2 regions of the Marinococcus sp. LNHM5E3-2.1 genome follow, and region 1 is predicted to be linked to the other one. Evidence: a T-box and tRNA genes for the amino acid it is inferred to sense, from the RefSeq annotation. Region 1 holds a T-box; the other holds one or more tRNA genes.
What was found. The T-box of region 1 lies ahead of pheS (phenylalanine--tRNA ligase subunit alpha). A T-box ahead of a tRNA ligase gene usually reads a tRNA of that ligase, here a tRNA-Phe.
Positions count from the first base shown of each region.

Region 2: it encodes a tRNA-Phe, which carries the amino acid that the T-box ahead of pheS (phenylalanine--tRNA ligase subunit alpha) is inferred to sense. The anticodon was not compared.

Region 1 is NZ_JBQLIB010000005.1:160,990-176,431, reverse strand. Features, by position in the region: gene ACTRXH_RS08515 (endonuclease MutS2) at 1-620, opposite strand, end outside; gene polX (DNA polymerase/3'-5' exonuclease PolX) at 644-2,359, opposite strand; gene ACTRXH_RS08505 (CvpA family protein) at 2,497-3,069, opposite strand; gene zapA (cell division protein ZapA) at 3,075-3,326, opposite strand; gene pheT (phenylalanine--tRNA ligase subunit beta) at 3,444-5,867, opposite strand; gene pheS (phenylalanine--tRNA ligase subunit alpha) at 5,883-6,917, opposite strand; T-box leader at 6,966-7,184, opposite strand; gene ACTRXH_RS08485 (TrmH family RNA methyltransferase) at 7,240-8,007, opposite strand; gene ACTRXH_RS08480 (M42 family metallopeptidase) at 8,113-9,201, opposite strand; gene ACTRXH_RS08475 (sigma-w pathway protein ysdB) at 9,468-9,875, shown strand; gene rplT (50S ribosomal protein L20) at 9,921-10,274, opposite strand; gene rpmI (50S ribosomal protein L35) at 10,316-10,519, opposite strand; gene infC (translation initiation factor IF-3) at 10,562-11,173, opposite strand; gene thrS (threonine--tRNA ligase) at 11,370-13,310, opposite strand; gene mqnC (cyclic dehypoxanthinyl futalosine synthase) at 13,641-14,750, opposite strand; gene dnaI (primosomal protein DnaI) at 14,892-15,442, opposite strand, start outside.
Region 2 is NZ_JBQLIB010000016.1:9,755-25,196, reverse strand. Features, by position in the region: gene ACTRXH_RS14290 (DHH family phosphoesterase) at 1-1,638, shown strand, start outside; gene rplI (50S ribosomal protein L9) at 1,635-2,078, shown strand; gene dnaB (replicative DNA helicase) at 2,175-3,539, shown strand; gene ACTRXH_RS14275 (adenylosuccinate synthase) at 3,760-5,052, shown strand; tRNA gene ACTRXH_RS14270 (tRNA-Lys) at 5,195-5,270, shown strand; tRNA gene ACTRXH_RS14265 (tRNA-Glu) at 5,276-5,350, shown strand; tRNA gene ACTRXH_RS14260 (tRNA-Asp) at 5,549-5,624, shown strand; tRNA gene ACTRXH_RS14255 (tRNA-Phe) at 5,806-5,881, shown strand; gene yycF (response regulator YycF) at 6,109-6,819, shown strand; gene walK (cell wall metabolism sensor histidine kinase WalK) at 6,823-8,673, shown strand; gene ACTRXH_RS14240 (YycH family regulatory protein) at 8,670-10,034, shown strand; gene yycI (two-component system regulatory protein YycI) at 10,036-10,971, shown strand; gene ACTRXH_RS14230 (MBL fold metallo-hydrolase) at 10,990-11,784, shown strand; gene ACTRXH_RS14225 (S1C family serine protease) at 11,998-13,245, shown strand; gene rlmH (23S rRNA (pseudouridine(1915)-N(3))-methyltransferase RlmH) at 13,598-14,077, shown strand; gene ACTRXH_RS14215 (hypothetical protein) at 14,129-14,764, opposite strand; gene ACTRXH_RS14210 (DUF4190 domain-containing protein) at 14,950-15,222, opposite strand; gene ACTRXH_RS14205 (uracil-DNA glycosylase) at 15,423-15,442, shown strand, end outside.

The DNA of each region.
Region 1 (15,442 bases):
GAACGGTATTCCTGTTTTACCGGCAGCACGTACCGGTCATTGCGTATCGTTACGATGGAATCAGACAGGCGTTTTTGCTGGTCCGGCGACCTGGTGTACTGTTCAAGCTTCGAACGCACCGATGACTCGAGGCTTCTCATCTGCTGCCGGAGTCCGCGCAGGGCGGAGCTTGCACTGTCTAGCACCGCCCCGTTTTCATCTATACAGTCACGGATCTGCTTTTCAATCTCGGGGAGAGTCACTATCTGCCGCACCAGCCCCTCAAGCAGCGGGAGATCCACCGTCTCTTCTGTCATATCCAGAATAAACGACCGTATCCGGCGGCCGGCATACAGGGTGTCCGAAACCTCTGTGAGCTCGCCGGCGTTCAGCATCCCGCCGATTTGAGCCCGGCGCACATGGGCATGAATCTGGCGTATGCCGCCGAGGGGTGCCTGTCCCCGAAGCCGTATTACTTTGGCTGCTTCCGCGGTGAAGCTCTGTGCTTCCTTCGCTTCCGCAAGCTCCCGGTAGGGCTGCAGCCGTTCAATCCGTTCTTTGGCAAGAGTGGAGCCGGCATGAGCCTGCAGCTGCTCTTTCATTTTTTCGTATTCCAACACACGGAGTGTTCTATCATTCAACAATGCTCACCTCTTTGGTTGTTCTATTGTTTCTTGCGCTTCAGCCATTTTTTTAACTGCTCCGCCGTCATTGTATTTATGATCTGCTCTGGCTGAAGAAGCGCTTTTTTGGCAATGGATATGCCTACGTCCATATGATCAAGCATACCAGGGTTGTGGGCGTCCGTATTGATTGCAATAAGAACATTATGCTCAGCAGCCTTTCTCAGCCATTCGGCCGAAAGATCCAGGCGGTTGGGATTGGCATTCAGCTCCAGCGCTGTGTTTGTTTCGCCCGCCCGTTTCATCAGCCGGTCTACATCTACTTTGTATCCGTCCCGTCGTCCTAAAAGTCTTCCTGTCGGATGGGCAATAACATTTACTTCCGGATGCTCCAGCGCCTGTTCCATCCGGTTCATAATTTCTTTTTCTGTCTGGGAGAAGGAGGAATGGATGGAAGCAATGACGACGTCAAGCTCTTCGAGAACTTCATCCTCAATATCGAGCGTTCCGTCGGGCCGGATATCCATTTCAATACCGGCAAATATCTGAATATTTTTTTCTTCTTCTCTGACGTTACGTATTTCTTCTATCTGCCTGCGGATTCTTTCTTCGTCCAGTCCGTGGGCGACCCGCAGGTATTTAGAATGGTCCGTAAGAGCCAGCCATTCGTAGCCGTGTTTCTTTACTTCCTCCACCATCTCACGGATGGAAAGAGACCCATCGCTCCACGTAGTGTGCATATGAAGATCACCACGGATATGCTCCTTTTCTATATATGAATACGGCTGCCGGAATTTATCCGTTTCACCTCTCCCCAGGCGCGCTTCGGGAGGAATAAAGTGCAGACCAAAGTGGCCGTAAAATTCGGTTTCATTCTGAAACGTAGTTTTGCGTCCATTCTGATCTTCAATGCCGTATTCACTTAATTTTTCGTTTCGTTCCTTTGCGAGCTGCCGCATTTGTACATTATGGTCTTTAGAACCGGTGAAATGATGCAGGGTGCTTGCAAAATCTTCTTCCTTTACCAGGCGAATATCTACTTGAACATTATATTCCCCTTTAATTTCAATGCTGACCTTGCTTGTACCGTCATTAATAACCTTCGTTATTTCGGGCATCTCCACCAGCTGTTTGCGGACATTTTCGGCGTTTTCCACACTCATAATATAATCCAGGTCCTTCACCGACTCTTCCACCCGGCGCAGACTTCCAGCCCTCGCATACCTTTGTACCCCTTCCACTTTTTCGAGGGACGCTTCAAGCTTTTCGGCCATTTCCAGCATATAGGCAATCGGCAGTCGCTCCGGTCGCTTGCCTTCTTCTGCGAGCGCTTCGAGTATTTTCTGCTCGGTTTTCGCCCCGAACCCTTCGAGATTCTGTACTTCATGAGTTAAACACGCCTGTTCAAGCGAGTCCCGGTCCGTTATGTCGAGCTCCTGATAGAGCTTCGACACTTTTTTTCCTCCCAGTCCAGGCAGCTTCAGCAGCGGAATTAATCCCTCCGGCACTTCTTCTGTCAGCGTCTGCATCAGTTCTGTTTCCCCGTTGTTGTCCCGCCATTCTTTTATCAGCGCAGCTGTGCCTTTACCGATGCCTTTTAAGCTGCCAGCATCTTCAATTTCATTTAGCGAACGCTCATCATATTCAAGCGCTTGAGCCGCTTTACGGTAGGCAGAAATTTTAAACGGGTTTTCCCCCTTGATTTCCATATATACAGCAATTGTTTCCAAATGGCCGATCAGATCTTTTTTATTCATGCTATTCTCCTCCACATGTCAGCTTTAATCATGTTAGGCATTCTTTTTTGAGTATAACGGGAGTTAATAATTCTGTCTAAGCTCACGCCGCCGGGCTGAAGACATAAAAACAGACTTCCCTGTGAAACACAGGGAAGTCAGCCTTCATTCTCTATTGGGCCGTCCATGTTCCCGGGGTCTGCCGGCATGATTTGCTCGTACCAGCCGGAAAGCCATGGGGTTTCATGTAATATAAAGCTGGCGACTGCCGAATTGTTTATTACCGGCTCAAGAGCCGGAAACGGCATCAGCATAGCTGCAGCCAGCACAACGAATAAAATTACGTACGTTTCGAGCACCCCAAGCACACCACCAAGCCAGTAATTAATCGTTCTAAGCACCGGAAGTCTGGCAATGCCGCCTGCTGCTCCGGTTAAAAAGCCGGCGATGATGCGGGTGCCGATAAACAAAAGAAGAAAGGCAATCGAATAATAAAACAAGCTGCGGGTATCAAAAGCAGCCAGGAACGTCCCCTCCGCCTGCTGCCCGAATGGGTAGGGGATCCATTGTTCTAAAAACTGCGCGACTTCTTCATAGAATAAAAACGCAACAATAAACGCTGCCACCAGACTGACAAGGCGAAGCAATTGAAGAACAAAGCCTCTTTGAAGCCCTGTAAAAAAGCTTCCGATTAAAATCACAACAAGCAGAACGTTTATTACTATTTCCATAGCCATTACCCTTCAGAATCTTTGTCCTTGTTTACTTCTTCTTTGAGTTTTATATAGTCATCCACTACGTTTAAAGCCGTCAATACCGCCAGGCGGGTCGTATCCAAATAAGGATTGTATGCTTTATACTCTTTCATTCTCTTATCTAAATAATTGGCGACCTGATTAATATGCGAGGGTTGTTCATCACCGACAATCGTGTACTGCTGGCCGTATATTGTAACCGTAGTGCGTTTTTTACTTTGATCATCAGCCACGTCTTCCGCCCCCTGTTCTTGAATGTGCCTTTTCCTTAATAGTAACAGAATAAAAAGGCTCTGAATATCTTTCCCTTTACAGGCCCTTTTTTAAACCGGGAGATGCCCGGCAGCTGTTTACTGCCTGAGCTCTGCCCCGGTTTTTTCTTCAAGCATGCGAAGCACCTGGTTGTGCGCGGAGCTGACCTCTTCATCGGTCAGTGTTCTTTCCGGATCCAGGTAGACCAGCGTGAACGCCAGGGATTTTTTGCCGGGCGTTAGATTCTCGCCCTGATAAACGTCAAACAGGGAGGTGCTGTACAGCGTGCTTCCACCTGCGGACTCAATGACTTCTTTTACTTCAGCTGCAGGCACATTTTCATCCACAACAATCGCAATATCACGGGTAGTGGAAGGGAAGCGCGGAAGCGTTTGATAACGAACCGGCGTTTCCACCGCCTGAAGCAGGGAGGTTAAATCAACCTGCAGGGCATACGTTTCGGCTATATCCCACTCACCAGCCGTTGTTGGGTGAATTTGGCCGACGTATCCCACCGTTTTTCCATCCAGCTGTATGTCTGCGGTACGGCCGGGGTGCATATCACTGTGCTCTGCCAAAGTGAACGAAGCACGGCTTTCTACGTGCAGCTCTTCAAGAATGCCTTCAGCAATTCCTTTCATCACGTAAAAGTCTGCATTTTTTGTTTCTCCCTGCCATAGGTGGCTTTCCCATCTTCCGCTTACTACCGCACCAAGCATAATACGTTCTTCCGGCTGTACAGCAGCATTCTCTTCTTCGGAAAGAAACACCGAGCCCATTTCAAACAAAGCGATATCTTTCGTCTGGCGGTTGCGGTTATAGCTGACTCCTTCAAGAAGCTGAGGAATCAGGCTCTGCCGCAGTACTCTGCGGTCTTCGCTCATTGGCATGGTTACTTCCATCGTATACTTTTCCGGGTACAGCGTGAAACGGGAAGCTGAGCTGGCAGTCGTCAGGGAATAGGTGACAGCTTCACTCAGCCCGGCACTTTCCAAAAAGCGGCGTACTGTCCGCTTTCTTTTCTGTTCGGCAGTCAGGCTTCCGGCCGTTGTAGCACCTTTAGGAAGTGTACTCGGAATGTCCTGATAGCCGTGCATCCGAGCGATTTCTTCAGCCACATCCTCTTCAATGCGGATATCCGGGCGGCGGCTTGGGATATATACTTCGATACTGCTCGTTTCCTTGTCGGCGGTCTGAAAGCCGAGACGTTCGAGAATACGGACCATTTCTGAACCGCTGAGCTCCATTCCAAGCAGCTGATTGATACGGCGATCACTCACCCGTACCCAGCGGCCGCCCGGCTCCCGGTGGTCCTCCTGCTCGATGCCCTGAAGCACAGTGGCGCCCGCATATTCAGCGAATAAATGCGCCGCCCGGTCTGCTGCCTGCTCCACTCTCTCCGTGTCGAGCCCCCGCTCATAACGGACACTTGCATCGCTTCGTATCCGCGTATCTTTAGACGCCTGGCGGATCAGGGACGGATGAAACAGGGCCGCTTCAAGCAGAATATTTGTTGTCTGGTCGCTGACCTCAGAGTGCTCTCCACCCATCACTCCTGCGAGAGCTGTCGGCTTTGTACCATTGGTTACGACCAGATGCTCCGTCGAAAGATGATGCTTATTACCGTCGAGCGTCTGTATTTCTTCGTCTTCGAATGCTCTTCGCACGAGCACTTCGTCGGAGCCGAAGGCGTCAAAATCAAACGCGTGCAGCGGCTGCCCGTATTCAAGCAGCACATAGTTGGTAATGTCCACGATGTTGCTGATCGGCCGGATGCCGGCAGCCATCAAGCGGTTCTGCATCCAATACGGAGAAGGATTCACCTGAATATTTTCCGCGACTCTCGCTCCGTAATAAGGAGTGTCTTCGCCGTTTTCGATTTTCACATTAACTGCTGCTGATGCAGGCTTTTCGCTTTCTTTTACCGAAGTCACAGGGAGCCGGACGGTCCGGTCCAGCTGAGCTGCTACTTCGTAGGCGACCCCGAGGATATTCAGGCAGTCGGCACGGTTTGGCGTAATATCCAGATCCATCACTGTATCGTCCCAGCCAAGAGCTTTTACCGCATCCGATCCCGTCTCCGGATCCTCGTCAAAAACGAAAATGCCTTCAGCCACATGCTTAGGCACCAGCTTGGCTTCCACGCCGAGCTCCTGGAGAGAACAAATCATGCCATTGGACTGCTGGCCGCGGATTTCCGCTGCTTTAATTTCCATCCCCCCAGGCAGAACGGTGCCCGGCTTTGCCACTACGACCTTCTGTCCGGCTGCCACGTTGTCAGCACCGCAGATGATCTGTACTGTCTCTGCTCCCTGATGCACCTGGCAAATGTTTAAGTTATCCGCATCCGGATGCTTTTCGGCTTCGGTAACATACCCGACCACGCATCCCTCAATCGGTTCGGCACGCCGGTACAGAGCGTCCACCTCTACACCTCCTGTAGTCAGGCGATCGGCAATTTCTTCGGGGGTAATATCTTCAATATCCACATAATCTTTCAGCCATTTATATGAGATCAACATATCTGCATTCTCCTTCTATACTCGAGTGAATTGTTTTAAAAAGCGCATATCGTTCGTGTAAAAATGCCGGATATCATCAATGCCGTATTTCAGTAGGGAGAAGCGCTCTACTCCCATGCCAAAGGCAAAGCCGCTGTATACGTCCGGGTCAAAACCGCTCATTTCCAGCACGCGCGGATGCACCATCCCGCACCCGAGAACTTCAATCCACCCAGTATGCTTGCAGATGCGGCAGCCTTCCCCGGCGCAGATACCGCATGAAACATCGAGTTCTGCAGACGGCTCGGTAAAAGGGAAGTAGCTCGGGCGGAGACGAATTTCTCTTTCCTCTCCGAAATATTTTTTCACAAATGTTTCGAGCACCCCTTTTAAATCACTCATACGGATATTTTCGTCAACCATCAGCCCTTCGATCTGCATGAACTGGTGGGAGTGGGTAGCATCGTCATCGTCCCGGCGGTAGACCTTGCCCGGGCAGATGATTTTCACCGGCCCTTCGCCGTGGTGGCGTTCCATCGAGCGGGCCTGTACCGGCGACGTCTGTGTACGCAGCAGCAGATCACTGCTGACATAAAAAGAGTCCTGCATGTCACGGGCCGGATGATCTTTTGGCAGATTCATCGCTTCAAAGTTATAATAATCGGTTTCGACTTCCGGTCCTTCAGTCACTTCAAACCCCATACCGATAAAGATATCTTCAATTTCTTCCACAACGCTTGTCAGCGGGTGCTTCGCCCCTCGCTGGACCTTACGTCCCGGCAGTGTTACATCGAGCGTTTCTTTTTCAAGCTTTTCCTTTAATGCTTCGTCGGCAAGCGTTTTTGTTTTTTTCTCCAGACGCTCCTGAATAGCTTCCCGTACTTCGTTTCCTTTCTGGCCGACCACAGGACGCTCTTCCTTGGACAGCTGCCCCATCCCCCGGAGCACTTCCGTAATCGGACCCTTCTTCCCTAAGTATTTTACTCTCACCTGCTCTAATTCCTTTGTATCGCCAGCTTCTTCAATCTGCTGCAGCGCTTCCTGCTGCAGCTCCTCCAAGCGTTCTATCATATCCTGGTTCCCTCCATTTTTATGCCAAATAAAAAGAGCCCTCTCCCTGAAAGGGACGAAGGCTCGCGGTACCACCCTTGTTAGCTGCAGTGCACAGCTCACTCTCCTGTAACGACAGGTTCCGGCACGCTTTTCTTCCACAGGGAATACTCCAGCGGCTGCTCCGAAGCGAATTCACAAATCCTTACTGCAAGGTATTTTCAGTCAGCGATACCTTTTCCCTGTTCAGCAGGAAGCAATGCTACTACTCTTCATCTGCGCATTTGTGTTTATATGTTTCAATATGAATTATTATAGAAAAAGCCTGGCCCGATTGCAACCATCACCAATCTGTCTGCTTCAAGTGATACAGCAGAATGCCGGCAGAAACTGCCGCATTTAACGATTCTGCCTGGCCCGGAATCGGAATGTACAGGTTCTGGTCGGTCCGCTCGAGCCATTTCTTTTGTACGCCGGCTCCTTCGTTGCCAATGATTAACGCAAAGTAAGGCTGCGGCTCAAGTGCCGAATACGACGTACCTTCATCAAGCGAAGTGCCAAAGCACGGAATGTCCGTTTCCTGCAGCCATTCCAGCCATTCCCCCAGGTCCTCCTGCAGTACCGGAACATGAAACAGTGAGCCCTGGGTCGCCCGGACCACCTTTTCGTTGTACGCATCCACCGTACCTGTGCCGAGAACGACTACCCCTTTTCCAAGCGCGTCAACCGTCCGGATAATTGTTCCCAGGTTACCTGGGTCCTGAATGCTGTCCACCAGCACGAAAAATGAATATCCACCGCTTCTTACATTAGAAAATTCAGGAATTCTGCATACAGCTACAATATTTTTCGGGGTTTCCGTCAAGCTTATTTCTTTCATTACGCTTTCTGTTACCTCTGTGGCCGGTGTTGGAATTTCATTAAAAACCTGCGGCCACTCTTTATGCTCTTCAATGAAAATTTCTTCAATCCAGGCCTCCGACCGGACGGCTTCTGTCAGCGCGTGGTCTCCCTCAATTAAAAAAAGCCCTGACCTTTCACGTTCCTTACGCTTATGAAGTTTTTTTATCTCTTTTACTTTCGGGTTTTTTGCCGATTCTATCCGCTTCACTTCGCTGTCTCCCCCAGTATTTTCTCTCATCGTAGCACACTTTGCCCCGCCGCAGAAAGAAAATAAACAGCCCTCCCGTCCCTCATGGACAGAAAGGCTGGTATTTTATGCTTCGTACGTTAACGAATCTACTGTGTCGCGGTCCAGACGCTTAGCAATTTCTACGATTAACTGCACGGCATGCTCAAAGTCATCCCGGTGCAGAATAGCCGCATGCGTATGGATATAGCGGGTCGGAATCGTAATGGCCATCGCCGGTACTCCTTCGCCGGACAGATGAATAGACCCTGCATCTGTGCCGCCGTTTGCCATCATGTCGAACTGAAAAGGAATTTCTTTCTCTTCAGCCACACCGACAACGAAATCACGCAACCCTTTGTGTGCGATGACGGAGGCGTCCATCATAAGAAGCTGCGGGCCTTTGCCGATTTTCGCTCTGGCATCGTTACTTGTGACACCCGGCGTATCCCCGGCAATCCCTACATCGACAGCAAAGCCGATATCCGGCTGAATAAGGTTGGTTGCTGTTTTCGCTCCGCGCAGGCCGACTTCCTCCTGTACAGCACCGACGCCGTAAATTTCATTCGGATGGGATTCATTTTCGAGACGCTTCAGCACCTCAATCGCGATAGCACAGCCAATACGGTTGTCCCAGGCTTTTGCCATCAGCAGTTTTTCATTATTCATCACTTCAAAATCACATACCGGCACGACCGAATCTCCCGGACGCACGCCGAATGATTCTGCTTCTTCCTTGCTTGAAGCACCGATATCGATGAACATATCTTTAATTTCCATTGCTTTCTTGCGCTGCTCCGCCGGAAGAATATGCGGCGGCTTTGAGCCGATCACCCCGGTAATATTTCCTTTTCTCGTCATTACCTTCACCCGCTGGGCGAGCATCACCTGGCTCCACCATCCCCCGAGGGTCTGGAATTTCAAAAAGCCATTCTCATCGATTCCCGATATCATAAAACCAATTTCGTCCAGATGTCCGGTAATCATTAATTTCGGACCGCCGGCCTGTCCGGTTTTTTTAGCAATCAGGCTTCCCAGCCGATCGGTGCTCATTTCATCGGCGTAAGGAGAAATATACTGGGTCATTACTTTTCTCGGTTCCTGTTCATTCCCCGGAACGCCGTTTGCGTCCGTGAGGTCCTTTAGCATCTGCAATGTCGGGTCTAATTCTGCCATTTCGTGCTGCCTCCTTTATGTACGGTTGTTTTACACACACATGCAAAGGGAAAATATTATTAATGCTGCGGGCTAATATTCTCATCCATACAAGCGGTGTGGTGCGGGTTCTTCCATATTCAGTATAAAGAACTTTGCCGCAGGGCTCAAACATAATCTATCATAGCCTGGTGCCTGTGAAACTTTTTAGCAGACTGTGCGTATATATTAGAAATGAGAAGGCTTATGTACGCTTAATCCGATAGATGCAGAGGAGGGTGTAAAGATTGGGTATTCTTTTACGAGTGCTGCTGTTGATCGCTCTTATTATTATCATATACTCGTTTTGGAGATACTGGAATAATTCTAGGAGAAAGCTGGAAGCAGCTCACCATAAAAAACAATTCTATCTGCTTGATGACCAGCAAAACGTGCGGAAAAATTTACTGGCGACCCATAAAGGCGTCATGTTTGAAGGCGAAAAATACGTAGGTACAACCGAAAAATCGTTTGAAGTCGTTACGATTTCGCTGTGGGTGATTGAAAGTGAGCATTTGCGCGGCTTCCAGCGCGAGGATTTCACCTTTCTCGAGCGGGAAATTTTATCCCTCTATCCGGAAGCTGCTATCGAGTGGAACAGCCCGGTAAAGGAGTTCATGCAGCAGCTTGAAGCAAAACATCCCGAGAAACAATAAAAAGCGGAACGCCTGATTTACCGGGCGCTCCGCTTTTTTGTTTGATTATAAGTTTGATTTCGCTTTTTCAGCAAGCTCTGCAAATGCTTTTTCGTCATTTACCGCAAGGTCTGCGAGCATTTTACGGTTCATTTGGATACCGCCCTGCTTCAGGCCATGCATCATGCGGCTGTAGGACAAGCCGTTTAAACGGGCTGCTGCGTTAATACGTGCAATCCACAGCTTACGGAATTCGCGTTTGCGCTGGCGACGGTCCCGGTAAGCATACTGCAGGGACTTCATTACCTGTTCCTGTGCTGTTTTAAACAGTCTATGCTTAGAACCTCTATAACCTTTCGCGAGTTTTAATACTCGTTTACGTCTGCGACGTGCCACATATCCGCCTTTTACTCTTGGCATCGTCAACCCCTCCTTAGCTTATCTTAATTATTTGGTCGTGCTTATTTTTTCGTTTTCGGCAGCAGTGTCTTGATACGCTTGTAGTCGGACTTGGAAACAAGCTCCGGCTTACGCAGGTTACGCTTTTGCTTTTGGGATTTATGCGAAAACATATGGCTCGTGAATGCGCGTGCGCGTTTTACACGGCCGCTTCCTGTTTTGCGAAAACGTTTTGCTGCTCCGCGGTGAGATTTCATTTTTGGCATAAGTGACATCCTCCTTTTTTAATATAACGGGCTGACCGCTGTCTACTCTTTACTGGATTCTTCTTTTTGCTCCCGTTCCTGCTCTGCTTTTGGAGCGAGCATGAGGAACATGCTGCGGCCATCCATTTTCGGCTTCGTTTCAATCGTACTCACGTCTTCACACTCTTTTGCAAACCGGTCAAGCACCTCTTTACCGATATCAGAGTGTGTGATCATACGACCGCGGAAGCGGATAGCTGCTTTTACTTTATCGCCTTTAGACAAAAACTTTCTTGCGTTACGCAGTTTTGTATTAAAGTCGTGTTCTTCAATGCTCGGGCTCAAACGAACTTCTTTCACGTTGATCGTTTTTTGCTTTTTCCGGGCTTCTTTATCTTTTTTCTGCTGTTCAAAACGATATTTACCGTAATCCATAATACGGCAGACAGGCGGTTTTGCGTTTGGAGCGACAAGAACAAGGTCAAGGTTTTCTTTCCCGGCCAGCTCTAAAGCTTCGTTTCTTGATTTTACTCCAAGCTGCTCTCCGTTAGAGTCGATGAGTCGAACTTCACGGGCACGGATGCCCTCGTTTACCTTTTGGTCCTTACGAATAATAAGCCACCTCCAGAAATTTAGTGCGCGGGGCTTCCACGCAAATACATACCATTGGCACAACGAAAAAACGTGCAGACACCCTCTAAAACAGAGAAGCGCCCACACGTATACAGAATATATGCTCTACACATTCAATATATTAGTAATAACCAGCCAACGTTTGTCGGTCAGGTGAGAAGCGGGCGCTTCTTCTTCAGGGATTAATTATTTTCACACTAGGACATCTTAGCACGGCCTCATTAGGACGTCAACCTTTTTATCGATATTCGTTGATAGCCGCTGTTACATTTTCCACGAAATCATTCAGCGGCTGTGAGTCCGAATCCTGCTGACCGTATCTGCGTACATTTACGGCGTTCGCTTCCTGCTCTTTGTCACCAAGCACAAGCATGTAAGGAATTTTCTGCGTCTGGGCTTCGCGGATTTTATAGCCGAGCTTCTCATCCCTTGTATCCACTTCCACCCGGACATCCGAGGCCTGCAGTGCCATTTCCACTTCTTTCGCGTAGTCAAGATGAACGTCAGGCGAGACCGGTATGATTTTCACCTGTACAGGGGAAAGCCACGTCGGCAGGGCGCCTTTGTACTCTTCAAGCAGAAAAGCGATAAAGCGTTCCATCGTAGACACAATGCCACGGTGGACGACTACCGGACGGTGCTCGCCGCCGTCGCTTCCCACATACGTGAGATCAAATCGTTCAGGCAGGTGAGTGTCGATCTGGACAGTGGAAAGTGTCTCTTCTTTGCCCATTGCTGTCTTTACCTGGACATCGAGTTTCGGACCGTAAAATGCTGCTTCGCCTTCTGCTTCCACGTATTCAGCGTCAATCGCATCCATCGCTTCTTTCAGAATGCGCTCGGAATTTTCCCACATCTGGTCATCGTCCACGTATTTTTCTTTATCCTCCGGATCCCGGTAGGAAAGCCGGAAGGTATAATCCTTGATACCGAAATCATGATAGACTTCACGAACCAGGCGTACAGCACGAATAAACTCGTCCTTCAGCTGATCCGGACGGGCAAAAATGTGACCGTCGTTTAGCGTCATCGCCCGCACCCGCTGAAGACCGGCAAGCGCTCCGGATTTTTCATAACGGTGCATCGTTCCGAGCTCTGCAATGCGTACCGGAAGATCGCGGTAGCTGTGCTTTTTATTTTTGTAAACCATCATGTGGTGCGGACAGTTCATCGGCCGAAGCACAAGTGTTTCATTATCCATTTCAATCGGCGGGAACATGTCGTCCTGATAGTGGTCCCAGTGGCCCGATGTTTTATAGAGCTCGGAGGAACCAAGTACCGGCGTATACACGTGGTCATAGCCGAGACGTACTTCTTTATCCACAATATAGCGCTCGATAATCCGACGGATCGTGGCACCGTTTGGAAGCCAGAGAGGAAGGCCCTGTCCGACTGTCTGACTTGTCGTAAATATGTCGAGCTCTCTGCCAATTTTACGGTGGTCGCGCTCCTTCGCTTCTTCGAGCATCTTCAAATGATCGTCAAGCTGGGACTGTTTTTCAAAGGCGGTTCCGTAAATACGCTGCAGCATTTTGTTGCTGCTGTCCCCGCGCCAGTATGCCCCGGAAATATTCATCAGCTTAAACTTTTTTAATTTGGATGTCTGCGGCACATGAACGCCGCGGCATAAATCGACAAATTCTCCCTGCCGGTAAAGCGCGATCTGTTCTCCTTCCGGGATATCCTCAATTAATTCCAGCTTCAGCTCGTCGCCAAGCTCTTTAAAAAAGCGGACTGCTTCTTCCCGGGACACTTCCTCGCGAATAATTTCAAGATTTTCATCGATGATTTTATTCATCTCTTTTTCGATTTTAGGAAGGTCTTCCGGCGTCAGCTGGTGCGACGTATCAATGTCGTAATAAAATCCGTTTTCAATCACCGGGCCGACACCAAGCTGCACATCATCAAACAAGCGCTTCACCGCCTGGGCCATCGCGTGCGCGGTGCTGTGCCGGAGCACTTCAAGGCCTTCCGGGGACTGATACGTGATGATTTCAATCTGACCGTCCTCCCGGAGCGGAGTGCGTAGATCCACCATTTTCCCATTAATTTTTCCTGCCAGCGCACTCTTTTTCAGTCCCGAGCTGATCCCGCCGGCTACTTCTTCTGTCGTCGTGCCAATATCATATGATTTTTCATTCCCATCTGGAAATATGAGCGTAATTGCCTGTTCTGCCACTGTGATTTATCCTCCTTTTATTACTGTAATATACAGAAAAACGCATAAAAAAACCGCCCCCTCGAAAGGGGCGGGCTCAGCCGCGGTTCCACCCTAGTTTCCATCCCCTGTAAAGGGACGACTCTATCCGGGTAACGGCCGGGGATCCGCCGGCAGATACTGCTGTTCCCTGCCGAAGCTCCGAGGGGGTAAAAATAAAACGGTTCGTAGAGAACTTCCAGCCATGGTTCTCTTCTCTGGGACGCCTGTTTTATTTTCATGGCCTCATCCTTGCATTTTCCTTTTCGCTATTTCAGCATAGCGAAAAGCTTCTTTTCATGCAACCTGTATTTAGTTTTGCATTACAAAGTCTTTTTCGCTGTTCTCTTCTCCCTCAAACACCCGGAGTGTATGATACTTCGTATTACGTTGAGCCGGCGTATAGCCTGCTTCCCGTATTAAACGAAGAATACGGTTGATGTTCACTTTGTGTGTGGTACCGGCTGAAGAAACAACGTTCTCTTCCATCATAGTACTGCCAAAGTCGTTACAGCCGTAGGAAAGGGAGCGTTTCCCCGTTTCTGGTCCTGCTGTTACCCAGGAGGACTGGAAGTTCGGGATATTGTCCAGGAACAAGCGTGAAATGGCAACGTTACGGAGATAGCCTTCCGGTGTAATACGCTCGCCTTTCATGCTTGTGTAATCCTGCTGGAAGGTCCAGGATATGAAAGCCAAAAAGCAGTTGGATTCATCCTGCGCCTCACGAATACGCCACAAATGTTCTGCCCGCTCTTCGTTGGATTCGCCAAAGCCGATAACCATCGTTGCAGTGCCGTGCATACCGACCTCTTTAGCCATTTTCATGCAGTCAATCCATTGATCGGCCGTGCATTTCAGGCGGCTGATCCGTTTTCTCGTTTTCTCTGTGAGAATTTCGGCGCCGCCGCCCGGAAGTGAATCCAAACCTGCTTCGTGAAGAGCCGTTAATACCTCTCTCAAGGACAGGCCGGACACTTCCATCATTTTGTACACCTCTGCCGGTGTAAACGAGTGCATCGTCACATCAGGGAAATGACTTTTAATTTTTTTGAGCAGGTTCGTATAGTATTCAAATGGGAGGTTCGGGTTGGTCCCGCCCTGCATTAAAATTTCGTCTCCTCCTACATCCTGAAGCTCTTTAATCTTCTGCAGGATCTGGTCATCCGAAAGAAGGTATCCCTCTTCCGATCCCGGCCGGCGGTAAAATGCACAGAAACGGCAGAAGGTATCGCAGACGTTTGTGTAATTGACGTTCCGTCCTATGTTAAAGGTAGCGACAGGCTCGGGGTGCCAGCGTTTTTTAATTTCATCTGCGGCAGCTCCCATTTTTTCTATTTCATCGCTTTCATACAAGCGCACAGCGTCATCCATTGTCAGTCGTTCTCCGTTTAATGCACGTTCCAGTATTCCATCAATGCTCATTTGTATACCCTCCAGAAAATTCCTTTGTGGCGCTCGCATGAAAATACCGCGAATCCAACCCATTTTCTGCATGCTGGGCGCTATCATCATGGTAGCATATTTATTTGTATTATACACTTAGAATGCCCTATGCATTTCCAATTATCCCCGGCGGTTCTGTCCGTCCATGAACACTTCTTCTGTGAACGGGCGGATGCGCTCCATGATACGCTTAGCTTTCAGCCGCTCGTTACCACCCTTCTGGGAATACGTCAAATGCTCTTCAAGTTCACTGTAATCATAGTTGGAGGTATAAACAGTAGGAAGCTTTTCCATCATCCGGTGCTGCAGAATAACTCCTAAAATATCGTCTCTTGTCCAGGCACTCATCGATTCGGCTCCAAGATCGTCGAGTATGAGCACCGGCACGCCTTTGACGCTGTCCACCTTTTCCCTCACCGTATTATCCGAAAGCGATTCTTTGATCTCACGGAAAAAGTCCGGCACGTGTACAATCATCGAGCCGATGTTTCGCTCCGCCAGTTCATTCATGATGGCTCCGGCAATATACGTTTTACCGACCCCGAATTTTCCATACAGGTAAAGTCCCTGTCCGTCTTCTCCGGGCACGGTGGTCGATGCGAAATGCAGTGCTGCGGTTCCTGCCTTCGCTCTTGATTCATGGTCCATATCCACCTGGTCAAAGGAAGCAT
Region 2 (15,442 bases), on a different contig from region 1:
ATGGGAAAACCGATCAGTACTGTATCTGAACGTCTGGCTGCAGCGATTAAGCAGGGGGAAAGCGAAATACATTTAACGATGAGAAATCGTCATTATACCGTTTATATTCACCGCGAAGAGCGGCTGCTGTATTTTTTTGATATGACTGAAACGACGGATATTCAGGCGATGTATCAAAAAGAAAAATCAGTTGTGGCGTTTATTTATTTGGATAATTTCACTGAAGTTACCCAGGGCATGGACGATCAGACAAGAAGCCGGCTGATGAGTCATGTGACTACCGCTTTGAATGAGTGGGCGGGGGATCATGACATTTTACTGCGCAGCATTGCTGTAGACCGGTTTATTGCTATCATGAATCAGGACGCCCTTGATCATCTTGAGCAGACAAAGTTTGAGCTGCTCGATTACGTACGTGATATTACGAGTAAAGAGAAGGTGACCATCACCCTTAGCATCGGCATCGGTTCGGGCGAGCCGTCCCTGCAGGAGCTTGGTTCCCTGGCCCAGTCCAGTCTCGATCTCGCACTCGGACGTGGAGGCGATCAGGTAGCCATCAAGGACGCGAACGGAAAGGTGCGTTTTTACGGCGGGAAGTCCAATGCCGTTGAAAAGCGTACCCGGGTGCGCGCCAGGGTTATTTCCCATGCACTGCGTGATTTTGTTCTCGAAAGCGACCAGGTCATTGTGATGGGCCATAAAAATCCGGATATGGATGCTATTGGTGCTGCGATTGGCGTGCTTAAAATCGCTGAAGTAAATAATACAGATGCGTATGTTGTCGTAGATCCGGATGAAATTAATCCGGATGTGAAAAAGCTGATGGAAGAAATCGAAAACCATGAATACCTGTGGTCTCAATTTATTACGCCGTCCGAAGCAATGGATGAAGTAACGAAGCATACGCTGCTTGTCGTCGTGGATACACACAAACCCTCCATGGTTATCGAGCCGCGGCTGATTGACCGCGTGAACCGTACGATTGTTCTTGATCATCACCGCCGGGGAGAAGAATTCATTGAAGATCCGGTGCTTGTATATATGGAACCGTACGCTTCATCCACAGCCGAGCTTGTAACAGAGCTTCTGGAGTATCAGCCGAAAAAGCTCAGTATGGATGTGCTTGAAGCAACGGCGATGCTTGCAGGCATTATTGTGGATACGAAAAGCTTCGCCATCCGAACCGGATCTAGAACGTTCGATGCAGCCTCATTTTTAAAAATGCACGGTGCCGACACGACTATGGTGCAGATGCTCTTAAAAGAAGATCTCGATCAATACGTGGAGCGGTCGCATCTTATCGAGCGGGCGGAGGTCTACCGTGACGGCATGGCTGTTGCCGCCGCTGCGGAAGATGAAATGTACGGCCAGATTTTAATCGCTCAGGCAGCAGATACCCTGCTTACGATGAACGATATCAAAGGTTCATTTGTGATATCTAAGCGTCAGGATGATAAAATTAGTATCAGCGCCCGTTCGCTTGGTGAAGTGAACGTGCAGTTAATAATGGAAGCTTTAGGCGGAGGCGGTCATTTAACGAATGCGGCAACGCAGCTGACCGATACTACGATTGAAGAAGCGGAAAAACGCCTGAAGCAGGCCATTGATGAATATTTGCAAGGGGGCACATCCGAATGAAAGTCATACTGAAACAAGACGTAAAAGGCCAGGGGAAAAAAGGTGAAGTTGCAGACGTATCCGAAGGGTACGCCAGAAACTATTTATTAAAGAAGGACCTTGCTGTAGAAGCGAGCAAAGGCAATCTGCGGGACCTGGAAGCTACACAGAAAAAACAAAAAGAACGTGAGCAGGAAGAGCTTGAGCAGGCGAAGAAGTTTAAGGAGCAGCTCGAAAAAACAGACGTAGAGCTTACTGCCAAAGCAGGAGAAGGCGGTCGTTTGTTCGGAGCGGTTTCTACAAAACAGATTGCGGAAAAGCTGAAAAGCATGAACATGAAAGTGGATAAACGTAAAATAGAAATTGACCAGCCAATTCGTTCACTTGGCTATACTAAAGTACCAATCAAGATTCATCCTGAAGTCACAGCTGTCGTAAACGTACACGTGACGGAAGAGTAACAGCTGCGTGGATGAATAAAGAGCCTGTTTCCCCGTCATAAACAGAGGGTAAGAACCAGGCTCTTTTTTTCAACACGTTCTATAGAGGTGAAAGCAATGAATGATATTTTCACAGAACGGGTCCCCCCGCAGAATATTGAAGCAGAACAGGCTGTTTTAGGTGCTGTCTTTTTAGAGGGCGAAGCACTCATTACTGCCACGGAGCATTTGATGCCGGAAGATTTCTATCGTCAGTCGCATCAGCGTATTTTTAATACGATGATTGAGCTGTCTGAACGGGGAGAGCCGGTTGATCTTATTACGGTCAGCACGGAACTGCAGGCAAAACAGGTGCTCGAAGAAATCGGCGGTCTTTCTTATCTTACCGATCTGGCAAATGCTGTACCGACAGCGGCCAACGTTGGTTATTACAGTCAGGGCGTATACAGTAAGTCCCTGCTGCGGCGGCTGATACGTGCGGCAACTAACATAGTGAATGAAGGCTACAGCGGAGAACATGATGTAGAGGAAGTACTTAACGAAGCTGAAAAGACTATAATGGAAGTATCGCAGGAGCGTCGTTCGTCTGCCTTCGTTTCCATCAAAGATGTACTCATTGAAACATATGACAATATTGAAATGCTGCAGAACCGGGAAAATGACGTAACCGGAATTGCGAGCGGCTTTGCCGAGCTCGACCATATGACTGCCGGATTTCAGCGCAGTGACCTGGTGATTGTGGCTGCGAGGCCTTCTATGGGGAAAACGGCCTTTGCCTTAAACATTGCCCAGAACATTGCAACAAAAACCGAGGAAAATGTGGCTATTTTTAGCCTGGAGATGGGTGCTGCCCAGCTTGTGCAGCGGATGCTCTGTGCGGAGGGAAACATTGATGCTAACCGTCTTCGTACCGGTGCGCTTCAGGAAGAGGACTGGGAAAAGCTGACGATGGCGATGGGGAGCTTATCTTCAGCCGGCATTTTTATTGATGATTCCCCGGGCATACGGGTAAACGATATACGTGCGAAATGCCTCCGTTTGAAGCAGGAACGGGGTATTGGAATGATTCTGATTGACTATCTGCAGCTGATCCAGGGAAGCAGCAGAGGCGGGGAAAGCCGCCAGCAGGAAGTTTCGGAAATCTCCCGTAATTTAAAAGCTCTTGCGCGTGAACTTGAGGTCCCTGTAATTGCGCTCTCCCAGCTTTCCCGCGGGGTGGAATCCAGGCAGGATAAACGCCCGATGATGTCTGATTTAAGGGAATCCGGAAGTATTGAGCAGGATGCAGATATTGTATCGTTTTTATACCGTGATGATTACTATGACCAGGAATCCGAAAACCAGAATATCATTGAAATTATTATTGCCAAACAGCGTAACGGGCCGGTTGGTACGGCCGAGCTCGCTTTTATTAAAGAATATAATAAATTCGTTAATTTGGACCGGCGACACGACGATAATCAGATCCCGCCCGGAGCTTAGACTCCGGGCTTTTTGTATAAGCGAACAAATTAAGCAAATAAAACTTTTAATGTTCGTGTTTTATTGACTTTGCGTGCCGTGGTTGATAGACTATCTAAGGGATTTTCTCCATAATAAAATAAGAATATGAAAACTTTAGATGAAGCCAAGTGAACGTTATTGGATAAGCAAGAAAAATATGCCTAAGGTGCCGGCAGGAGAGATTGTGGAGGTGGACGCTGTGTCGTCAATAGTAATTGTAGGAACTCAGTGGGGAGACGAAGGAAAAGGAAAAGTAACGGATTACTTATCAGAAAATGCGGAGGTTGTGGCCCGTTACCAGGGTGGAAATAACGCTGGTCATACGATTGTCTTCGGAGGAACTAAATACAAGCTTCATTTAATTCCGTCCGGAATTTTTTATGATAATAAAACATGTGTCATCGGAAACGGAATGGTTATTGATCCGAAAGCGCTCGTTGAAGAGCTGGAATATCTGCATGAGCGCGGCGTTGATACAAGCAACCTGCGTATCAGCAACCGTGCCCACGTTATTCTTCCTTACCATCTGCGTCTCGATGCCGTGGAAGAAGACAGCAAAGGCACAAATAAAATTGGAACGACCCGTAAAGGCATTGGCCCGGCTTATATGGATAAAGCTGCCCGCGTAGGCATCCGTATTGCTGACCTTCTGGATAAAGATGAATTCCGGGAAAAACTGTCGCGGAATTTGAAAGAAAAGAACCGTCTGCTCGAAAGAATGTATGACGCAGAAGGGTTTGAGCTTGAAGATATTCTGGATGAATACTATGAGTATGGCCAGTTCTTTGCGAAGTATGTCTGTGATACATCGGTAGAGTTGAATGAAGCGATCGATAAAGGCCGCCGGGTGCTGTTTGAAGGTGCGCAGGGCGTGATGCTTGATATCGACCAGGGCACATATCCCTTTGTCACCTCCTCAAATCCTATCGCCGGCGGCGTAACTATCGGTTCGGGAGTAGGACCGTCCAAAATTCAGCACGTGGTGGGCGTTTCCAAAGCATACACGACCCGCGTTGGCGACGGCCCGTTTCCAACAGAGCTGTCTGACGAAACCGGGGACCAGATTCGTGAAGTCGGAAACGAATACGGGACCACTACCGGCCGGCCCCGCCGTGTCGGCTGGTTCGACAGTGTAGTGGTGCGTCATGCCCGCAGGGTGAGTGGGATCACCGATTTATCTTTAAATTCCATTGATGTTTTGACCGGTATTGAAACGCTCAAAATATGCAAGGCCTATAAGTACCGGGGAGAGATTATGGAAGAATTCCCTGCGAGCCTGAAGGTACTTGCAGAGTGCGAGCCGATTTATGAAGAGCTGCCGGGCTGGACAGAAGACATCACCGGTGCTTCGTCGCTCGGGGATCTTCCGGTAAATGCCCGTCATTACATTGAACGTATTTCCCAGCTGACCAACATTCCTATCAGCATTTTCTCAGTAGGCCCGGACCGGAATCAGACAAATATGGTCCGCGGTGTATGGGCTATCCAATAAAAACCACTAAGCATCTGCCATAGAGGCGGATGCTTTTTTCAACGAATCACTTTTTTCATGCAAAACTAGTTGAAATTGCATCTGTGACGTGATAATATTACTCATGTTGTCGTTATCCACAGCGACAATTTCTTCATATTAGGAGCCATTAGCTCAGTTGGTAGAGCATCTGACTTTTAATCAGAGGGTCGGAGGTTCGAATCCTCCATGGCTCACCATGAAAGGCCCGTTGGTCAAGTGGTTAAGACACCGCCCTTTCACGGCGGTAACACGGGTTCGAATCCCGTACGGGTCACCATTTTCTTATCAAACAGAAAATGAACAGCACTGAAATAAACGACTAGATTCGCAGTTTACCCCCCTTACTCATTTTTGGAAAGAAGACACCAGAAGGTTGAGTATGCCAGAGAGAGAGCAAAGGAACGTACAAAGCGTACGTGACTGCAGCGAACGAAAGCAACAGACGATAAGATTCGCAGTGTATTCTTTTTTAAAAGGGCCTGTGGTGTAGTGGTTAACATGCCTGCCTGTCACGCAGGAGATCGCGGGTTCAAATCCCGTCAGGCCCGCCATTTTATTTTCTGATTTACTCATGGCCAGGCAGCTCAGTCGGTAGAGCAACAAGCGATACCTCTCCGAATGTTCTGCGAGTTGTCCGTCCCGAATTGCTTCATCGAATAAGCAAAGAATGAGGGTAAGGACAGTAGCCCTGGAAGCAAGAGCAGTATCTAAGCAAAATTATTTTTTTAGCATGGCTCGATAGCTCAGTCGGTAGAGCAGTGGACTGAAAATCCTCGTGTCGGCGGTTCGATTCCGTCTCGAGCCACCATTTTTATAAAATAACCAGCGCCTGGACATTGACGTCCAGGCGCTTTTTTCACAGGCTTCCGGCCTCGATAGGAACAGATAAAGAGCTGTGTTACAATGTGAAAGAGAATTGTAATCCTCTTAAATATTTTGCAATAAACATAAAGAGGCATACCTTTGCAGGATGTTACTACACATAGATGATTGAATTTATGCCTTTTCACATTTGAGGAATGGAGCGGTGGGAACATGGATGAGAAAATATTAGTAGTCGATGATGAACAGCCAATTGCTGATATATTAGAATTTAATCTTCAAAAAGAAGGGTTTCAGGTTGTTTGTGCATATGACGGCGACGAAGCTTTAGAAAAGGTGGATAATTTCGGTCCGGATCTGATTCTTCTTGACGTCATGCTTCCAAACAAGGACGGCATGGAAGTATGCAGAGAAGTCCGGAAGCGGTTTGATATGCCCATCATCATGTTAACTGCTAAAGACGGGGAAATCGATAAGGTGCTCGGTCTTGAACTTGGAGCAGATGACTATGTAACCAAACCGTTCAGCAACCGGGAGCTTCTGGCCAGAGTTAAAGCCAATCTTCGCAGGAAGCAGCCGGCAGCAGAAGAAGGCAGCACCGAGCCGCAGAATGCTATAAAAATCGGTGACCTTCTCGTAGACCCGGATGCGTATTTAGTAACAAAACGTGGGGAGCCGATAGACCTTACGCATCGGGAGTTTGAACTGGTTCTTTACCTTGGCCGCCATATCGGCCAGGTAATGACAAGAGAGCATCTTCTGCAGGCCGTGTGGGGCTATGATTACTTTGGGGACGTACGTACCGTGGACGTAACGGTGCGCCGTTTAAGAGAGAAAGTAGAAGACAATCCGAGCTTCCCTGAGTGGATTGTGACAAGACGTGGTGTTGGATACTACTTAAAACATCCAGAACAGGAGAAGTAATGTATGAAGATTATCGATTTTTTCAAATCGATTCATTTTAAACTCATTTTGATCTTCGTGCTGCTGATTTTTGTAGCGATGCAGTTCATTACCGTATTTTTCACGAGCGCTCTTGAAGACACGCTCGTGGAAAATTTTAATGATACGCTCGCCGAGCAGACCGATCTTCTGGAGTATAATGTGCAGGAAGAACTGACACAGAGTCGAGGAGAAGACGATAATACGGTTCAGGAGGATATCGACAGTTTATTAAGCCAATTTGCCAATTCAGGAGCAAATAATGACCCGGGACAGTCGAGTCCGGAAGCCAGGGTGATCGGCTCCAATCAGATTATTTTAGGCACGTCGAATATAAACGAGCAGGATATCGTCAATAACCAATCGAACGATGACCTTGTGCAGCGGGCGTTATTAGGGAATACGCTTGAAGAAGTGCGCTGGGATGCCGACAGCGGCCACAGGGTCAGCTTAATTGTGCGGCCGATCGAAGAAGACGGAGAAATTCTGGGTGTATTGTACGTGCGTTCCGACATGTCGAGCGTATACAGCCTGGTAAATGACATCAGCAGTATTTTAATTGCAGCGAGCATTATTGTGCTGATTTTAAACGCCATACTTGGTATTCTGCTGGCCCGCACGATTACAAGACCTATCGCGGACATGCAGCGCCAGGCTAAAATTATGGGGGAAGGAGACTTTTCCCGCAGAGTCCGCGTGTACGGCAACGATGAAATCGGGCAGCTGGCCCATTCCTTTAACCAGCTGACGCTGAAACTAAAAGAGAGCCAGGCAAGCACCGAGGACGAACGGAAGAAATTAAGCTCGGTATTGACCCATATGACGGACGGGGTTATAGCCACTGATGAACTCGGGCGTATCATTTTGATGAACAAACGCGCTGAGCAGCTGTTAAACAAAAACAGCGACGAAATGGAAGGCACGTACATTACAGAAGCTCTGCATTTGTCTGAGACGCTGACATCGAGCGATCTGTATGATTATAATGAAGCGATCATGCTGGATTTCAGCAGCGAGGAACAGGATTTTCTGCTGCAGGCCAACTTTTCCATCGTGCGAAACGAAGATGGACCGGTTACTGGTCTGATTACCGTGCTTCATGATGTCACGGAGCAGGAAAAGATAGAAAGAGAGCGCCGGGAATTTGTATCAAATGTTTCTCACGAATTAAGAACTCCGCTGACTACGCTGAAGAGCTACATGGAAGCTCTCGAAGACGGAGCGATGCAGGATGAAAATCTGGGACCCCGCTTTTTACAGGTGACCCAGAACGAAACGGACCGAATGATCCGGCTCGTGAACGACCTGCTTCAGCTTTCGCGGATGGACAGTGACGAAATCAGCCTGGACTTTTTTACTGTGGACCTGTCTGAAATGATTAATCAGGTGATTGAACGCTTTGAAATGATTAACAAGGATAAAAATATTGCTTTCTATAAAGAAGTCCCTTCCTACCCGGTATACGTAGATATGGACAAAGACAGGATTTATCAAGTCTTTGATAACGTACTTTCAAATGCCGTGAAGTACTCGCCGGATGGCGGGGAAATCAGTGTGCAGATGTTTACTCGTGCTGATGCTGTAGACGTGGAAATCAGCGATCAGGGTGTAGGCATTCCAAAAGAAAGCCAGCACCGTATTTTTGACCGGTTTTACCGGGTGGATAAAGCGAGAGCGAGAAACCTCGGGGGTACCGGACTGGGTCTTGCGATTGCCAAGGAATTTATCCATGCGCACGGCGGAAGAATTGCGGCTGACAGTGAATGGAAAAAAGGAACCACTATATTAATTACGCTGCCATATTCAGTGATTAATAAAGCGGAGGCTGGATCATGAAAGAAACAATCAAATCCTGGGTGTTAACGATTTTAGTAATAGGCAGTCTGCTTCTTACCTGGCAGAACTGGTCGTTTCAGCCCGAATATGATAGCGTCAATTCCTCCGAAACCGTACAGGAAACGACAGAAATAGCAGAGACCCGGGAAGCAGGTGAAATCGTCCGGCCGAATCAGGGAGTAGTGCGTTCAAATGGCAGAAGTGTTCTCATGACCGAGGACCAGGCTTCAACTGACCTGGACAAAGCCTTCCGGCAGCTCGAAGAGGCAAGCATCACAGAAACATCAGCGACTGACCTGGAGCATGATGAGCTGTACGAAAGCGTCTCTTCAGCAGAATATTCGATGGAGCTTGTATTTCCGTCGTCGGTATCGTGGTCGATGATCAATGAACTGTTCAGCTTTGAAGATGAAAACGATGAAGCAGCCAGCATCCTGGATGGCTCGATTGACCGGATTATATTAACAGCTTCACCGGCAAGTGAAGAACTGAACGCTGCGTTTGTTTCCTACGATCAGGGTGTAGTTGTAAACAGCAACACTAGCCTGGATAAAAGCGATGTGGAGCACGAACGGTATCTCTCGGAATACGAAAACATGCTTACTTACAGTGCTGATGAAAACGGGTATGAAAAGCATATTTATATTCCCGAAGATCCGGGATCCCGGACGAATTATACCTATGCTTCCACGAGTTTATCAGCCAACAGCTTTCAGCAGGTGTTGCTGCCGGAAGGAAATGGCCAAAACCTTCAGACGTACAACTATGATTCATCAGAAGTCATCACAGACGGCACGAGAGAGCTGCGGATTAATAATGCCGGGGATTACCTTCGTTATGCCAACCCAACCTATTCGGAGCAGACAGACGGTAATGATACAAGCAGCCTTGTTTCTTCCTTTGAGTTCGTGAACAATCATGCCGGCTGGTCGGATAATTACCAGTATTATGATTCCACCACCCTGGACGGAGAAACAACGGTTACCTTCAGAATGAATAAAGGCGGTCTGCCAGTCTTCCGGGACTCCAATGGCAGTGATTTTGCTTCCATTCAGGTGTCGAATGTAGGCACGCAGACAAGTGGGTATTCCCGGCCGCTGTTTGATTTGGAAAATAACCCGGTCAGGACTGGGGCTGCTGGTGTCTCCACCGATCTTCCCACCGGGGAAAAAACGCTCGATGCTGTACAGGAGCAGTGCAGTTCTTCGTTGATTGAAGATATACAAATTGGCTACAGCATTTCAAGAAACGGGGAAAATTCCGGCTATTATGACATGGAGCCCGGGTGGTTTGTCCGCTGCGATGGCAGCTGGTCTCCAGTGGATTTTGGCGGAGACGATAACGAAGAAGGAGGAGAATAAGATGGACTGGGCGAGAACAAAGACCATTTTTATTATTGTTTTCCTGCTTCTTAATACATTTTTGCTTTCGAGTTATTTAGAACAGCAGACCAATTACCAGGAAAGCTCTGCCTCCCAGACAGGCGGTGAGGAATCAGAACAGCGGCTCTATGGGTATCCAGAGGATGATCTGCCGGACCGGATTGAACAGCTTCATCTAGAAGCAAGCTACGTGGATTTTGAAGACGGGAGCCGCTCTCAAAAGGTAGAAGACAACTCAAACATTAGTGAAATTACGTATATATCAAACGAACGACTGATTGGAATGAGTGCTACGCTCGAGGAACCGGTGGAAATATCTGAAGCTAACCGGAACGAGGATCTGGCCTCCTTTTTAAGCGACTATGTCTGGAGTGCAGACGATTATGAACAGGGCCAGATGGATGAAGAGTTAAACAGGCAGTACTATTATCAGACGTTTGACGATAAGCAGATTTATAAACCGGAGACGTCTGCCCAGCTTGAGCTGGTGTTTAACGACCAGGACGAGATTGTGGGCTTCCGACAGTCGTATTTTGAGCTTGATGCCACTCCGGCAGACAGCACCATTCCTCCGGAGGATGCTATTGAAGCCCTGGGGAACCCGAGCAACGGTATTCTGCAGACAAACGATACGGTGAGCGATGTGAGCGTCGGTTACTTTAACCAGGTTACACCTCAGGGAGAAAACGTTTATTTATATACACCGATGTATATTGTGGAAGTAAACGGAGAATCGAGGTACCTGGTGAATGCCAGAACCCAGCGCGTCCAATCATGGGAGCAGGTAATGGAGAATAACGGCGAAGAGGATATCATGGTCGAACCGGAGGTGCCGGAAAATGACTCTGACCCGGAAGAAGATGCTGAAGAAGATGGTTCAGCGGAAAACGGGGAAGAAGCACCGGCTAATGAATAGGGAAAGCAGGAGGATAGAATGACACTGCAGTTCAGTGTACTTGCCAGCGGCAGTACAGGCAATGCTATTTACGTACAGACTGGGAAGCAGCGTTTGTTGATTGATGCAGGATTGAGCGGCAAAAAAATAGTGGAAAATTTAAATGCGATCGGTGTGGATCCAGCAGCTTTGGACGCGCTGATAGTTACCCATGAACACAGCGATCATATTAAAAGCGTCGGGGTATTAAGCCGGAAATACCAGCTGCCGGTCTATGCCAACGTAAAAACGTGGCAGGCGATGGAAGGGCTTATTGGGAAGGTGCCCCTGGAACAGAAATTTCACCTTGACCGAAATCAGCCGGCAGCATTTGGCAATATTGAGCTTGAGCCATTCCACGTTTCGCACGATGCAGCAGATCCTATGTTTTTTGTGTTTCACCATGAAGGCAAAAAACTGGCGCTTGCCACAGATATGGGATACGTCAGCGACCAGGTCAAAGGCACGGTAAAAAATGCCGATGCGTACGTTTTTGAATCAAACCATGACATTAATCTGCTTCGTATGGGCCGCTATCCCTGGAATGTTAAAAAACGAATCCTGGGTGATTCCGGACACGTGTCGAACGAGGACTCCGCTTATGCGCTCGCGGATATTGTCGGAGAGCGGACGAGCAGAATCTATCTCGCGCATTTAAGCCGGGACAATAACATGAAAGACTTGGCACGGATGACAGTAAAGCAGGTGCTTGAAGAAGAGGAAACAGGAATAGGTCATACGTTTCATCTCTACGATACGGATCCATTTCTTCCTACAAGCCTGCATACCCTTTAAACCAATATATATGGTACACCTTAGGGGTATTCTCTATAAACGTAAAAAATTATCAAAAGCGCGCCCTTTTACTGGACGGGGCGTGCTTTTTCTTCGTACAATAAATATACATCCCGGCACCCGAGACGGGTATGATAAAGGGTCTTCATTTCAGTATGTGTCAAAAGCACTGAAATCAGCCCCGGTATCTTATGAAAAAGGAAGTGTCGGAATATGGGTTATTATGATGATCATGCAAGAAAAGAAAGTCAGAAGCAAAAGAAAAGTCGCAGAAATGTAGGTATCGCGGGCTTTGTGGGGGCAATTCTCGGTGCAGGGGTAATGACAGTATCAGCACCGTTTATATATGATTCGGTTTCAGGGGAAAATACTGAAACGATTGACGGGACGGCGGATTTATCGGACAACGGTTCCGGATCCGACGTCTCTACGGAAGAAGTCAGTGCAGAGGCTGGCACGGTAACAGCAGCAGCAAACGAGGTTTCCGGGGCTGTAGTCGGAGTGTTTAATCAGGTTCAGTCAGAAAACGCCGGTATTCAGGGCAGCGAGGACCAGGGCGAAGAATCTGTCGAACAGGGGACCGGCTCTGGCGTTATTTATAAAAAGGAAAACGGCTCAGCGTTTATTGTTACCAACAACCATGTGGTAGAAGGGGCAAATTCAGTAGAAATCAGCTTAGAGGATGATACCCGGCTGGAAGCAGAGATTGTCGGTACTGACCCTTATACTGATCTGGCCGTGTTAAAAGTAGACGGCGGACAGATAGACACGGTAGCTGATTTTGGCAGTTCGGACGACCTGCAGGTAGGAGATCAGGCAATCGCTATTGGGAATCCGCTCGGCACAGATCTGTCACGAACAGTGACAGAGGGAATCATCAGCGCGAAGGACCGCAGTATTCCGGTGGATTACGACGGGGATGGACAGGATGACTGGGAAGCAGACGTCATGCAGACGGATGCAGCAATCAACCCCGGCAACAGTGGTGGTCCTTTGGTCAACAGCTCAGGTCAGGTCATCGGCATTAATTCGATGAAAATTGCCCAGTCTTCGGTGGAAGGCATCGGGTTTTCGATTCCAACATCAGTGGCAGTGCCGATCATTGAAGATTTAGAAGAAGACGGCGAAGTAGAACGCCCGCAGCTGGGTGTTGCTATTCAATCAATTTCTGAACTGTCAAGCTACAACTGGACAGAAGAGCTGGGACTTCCGGAAGATGTGGATCACGGAGTGTACGTGACCCAGGTCCAGCCAAATTCTGACGCGCAGGAGGCAGGACTCGAACAAAACGATGTGATCACTCAAATTGACGGCGAAGAAGTACAGGGAGGCAGCGACCTCAGGAATTATCTCTATAACAGCACCGAAATCGGAGATACAGTTACTATAACGTATTACCGGAACGGGGAAGAGCAGACAACGGATATAGAATTAACACAGACAGAATCCACAGGTGAATAAATCAATTCAGGGCCTTCCATTGAAGGCTCTTTTTTTGTGGATAAATATAGATATGGTCGAACTGAAGAAAATATATGCTACAATAGACGCGGAGAAAATTGTATGGAGAAAGAGGGACAAACCCTTGCTATACTGCTGTAAAGAACATATAAGATAATTATTGGATGACGTATTGTAAAATGAAAAAAGTATAGCTGTGGGTGTGGATAGGATTGTGGATGAAAGTGAAAAAATATCCACACCCTGTGAGTATCGGGGAGAAAAAGCAGAATATATCTTGTCAATTTAGGCTCGTTCACTTGTGAATATGTGGACAATTTCTGTGGAAAAATAAGCTGGAGGGAAAAGACCTGTGAATATATTGATTATTGCCGTCGGTAAATGCAAAGAAACATTCATCAATGAAGGAATCGCAGAATATAAAAAAAGACTGAGCAGGCAGGGCTCCTTGGAAATTGTTGAAGTAAGGGATGAAAAAACACCGGAGCAGGCCAGTGATAAGGAAAATGAGCAGGTAAAGAATACAGAGGGCGAACGCATTCTCAAAAAGATTCCTGAACGGGGATACGTGATTGCTCTTGAGCCGGAAGGCAGAATGATTTCTTCTGAACAGCTGGCTGCAACCTTCCAGGATTTAGCCGTACAGGGAACGAGTACCATTGTTTTTGTCATCGGTGGATCGCTCGGCCTATCCGCAGAAGTGTTAAAGCGGTCTGATTTCAAATGGTCATTTTCTGCGTTAACCTTCCCCCACCAATTAATACGTCTGATGCTTACAGAGCAGATCTACCGTGCAGTACAAATTAATGCGGGTAGCCCGTACCATAAGTAAAAGGAATGTAAAAAGCGCTTACTCTTAAAGGAGCAGGCGCTTGTTTAACAGTTAATTATTGTAGGCGCTTAACTGTTCTTCATAGGCGAATTCGACCATAACAAAATCATAGCCCCAGTCGTCGTAAGCGTTTTGCAGAAGCGTTTCCTTTGTACCTGTGTCGATGGAAAGCTCTGATAAGCTCTGGTAGGCAGCTCTCTGCTCCTCTATGACGAAATCCTGCATAACATAGTCGTCAGGCCAGTCGCTCTCTGCATTTTCTTTAATACGGGTCTCTGCCTCTTCTTCAGTAATCGAGGCGATAACGTTCGTGTAGCTTCCGTCTGTCTCTTCGCTGGAATCGGATGAAGCTTCTGTCTCTTCTTCCTCCTCGTTGAAGGTCCCTGCTTCTTCTTTTAATTCTGCGTTTTCTTCCTTAAGCTCTTCGTTTTCTTCCAGTAAATTCTGGTTCTTTTCCTTTAGATTTGTTTTCTTTTCTTTTAGACTGTTCTTTTTCTCGCGGAGTTCTTCATTTTTTTCCTGCAGATTGGACACTTTTGTTTTCAGTTTCTCGTTCTTTTCCTTTATTTCCTGCAGTTCTTCCTTCACAGAAGACCCTGAAGCAGCTTCGGTCTCTATAGAAGTACTGCAGGCTGAAAGCATGAATAAGGAAACAAGACCTACGACAGGTACAATCTTTTTGTTCATATAACCTCCTAATAAAATGTATTTAATAGTTACATAGTACTGCCGGTGAGAAGGATAAACAAGTATTTGTTTGCCGGCCATTTCTTTTTATAGGCAGCTGCTTTTTTTTTGCAGGGATGCTTTACTTTACGGACAAAAATTCGGCGCTTTTAGGTGTAAAAAACCTAAAAGCGCCGATACTTTTATCATAATACAAAAACATTTAACGTAATGATAGCTCCTATTATCGTTCCAATTAAGCTGAAAATGACTCCGGCCAATGCTGCTTTTCTTCCGCGGTAATGATAGTTTTTAATGTCCTTTAATGCTTTAATCCCGGTCCACAAACCAATAATACCGAAAATTACACTGAAAGGAAAAAGAATTACAAGAAAAATGAATGCATCAAACCCCAGGACTAAGGAAATGATGGCTTTAAGGCTTCTTGGCTGGGTCGCCACTGTATCAGTTTCATTCATGGGCTGCCGCTCCTTCACTATACCAGATCACATTATCGTCTTTTTTATCGTAACGCGACTGTGAAGCAAAAACAATGAACAGGAGTGGCATTCTATTGACATTTCCCGGACTGCTTACGTTTGATCTTTCTAAAAAAAGGATATTAAGGATTTAGAGCATACAGTAAAAGAAATCAGCAGGCGAAGGAGTCGACGCGGCTATGGAAATTCTGCAGAATGA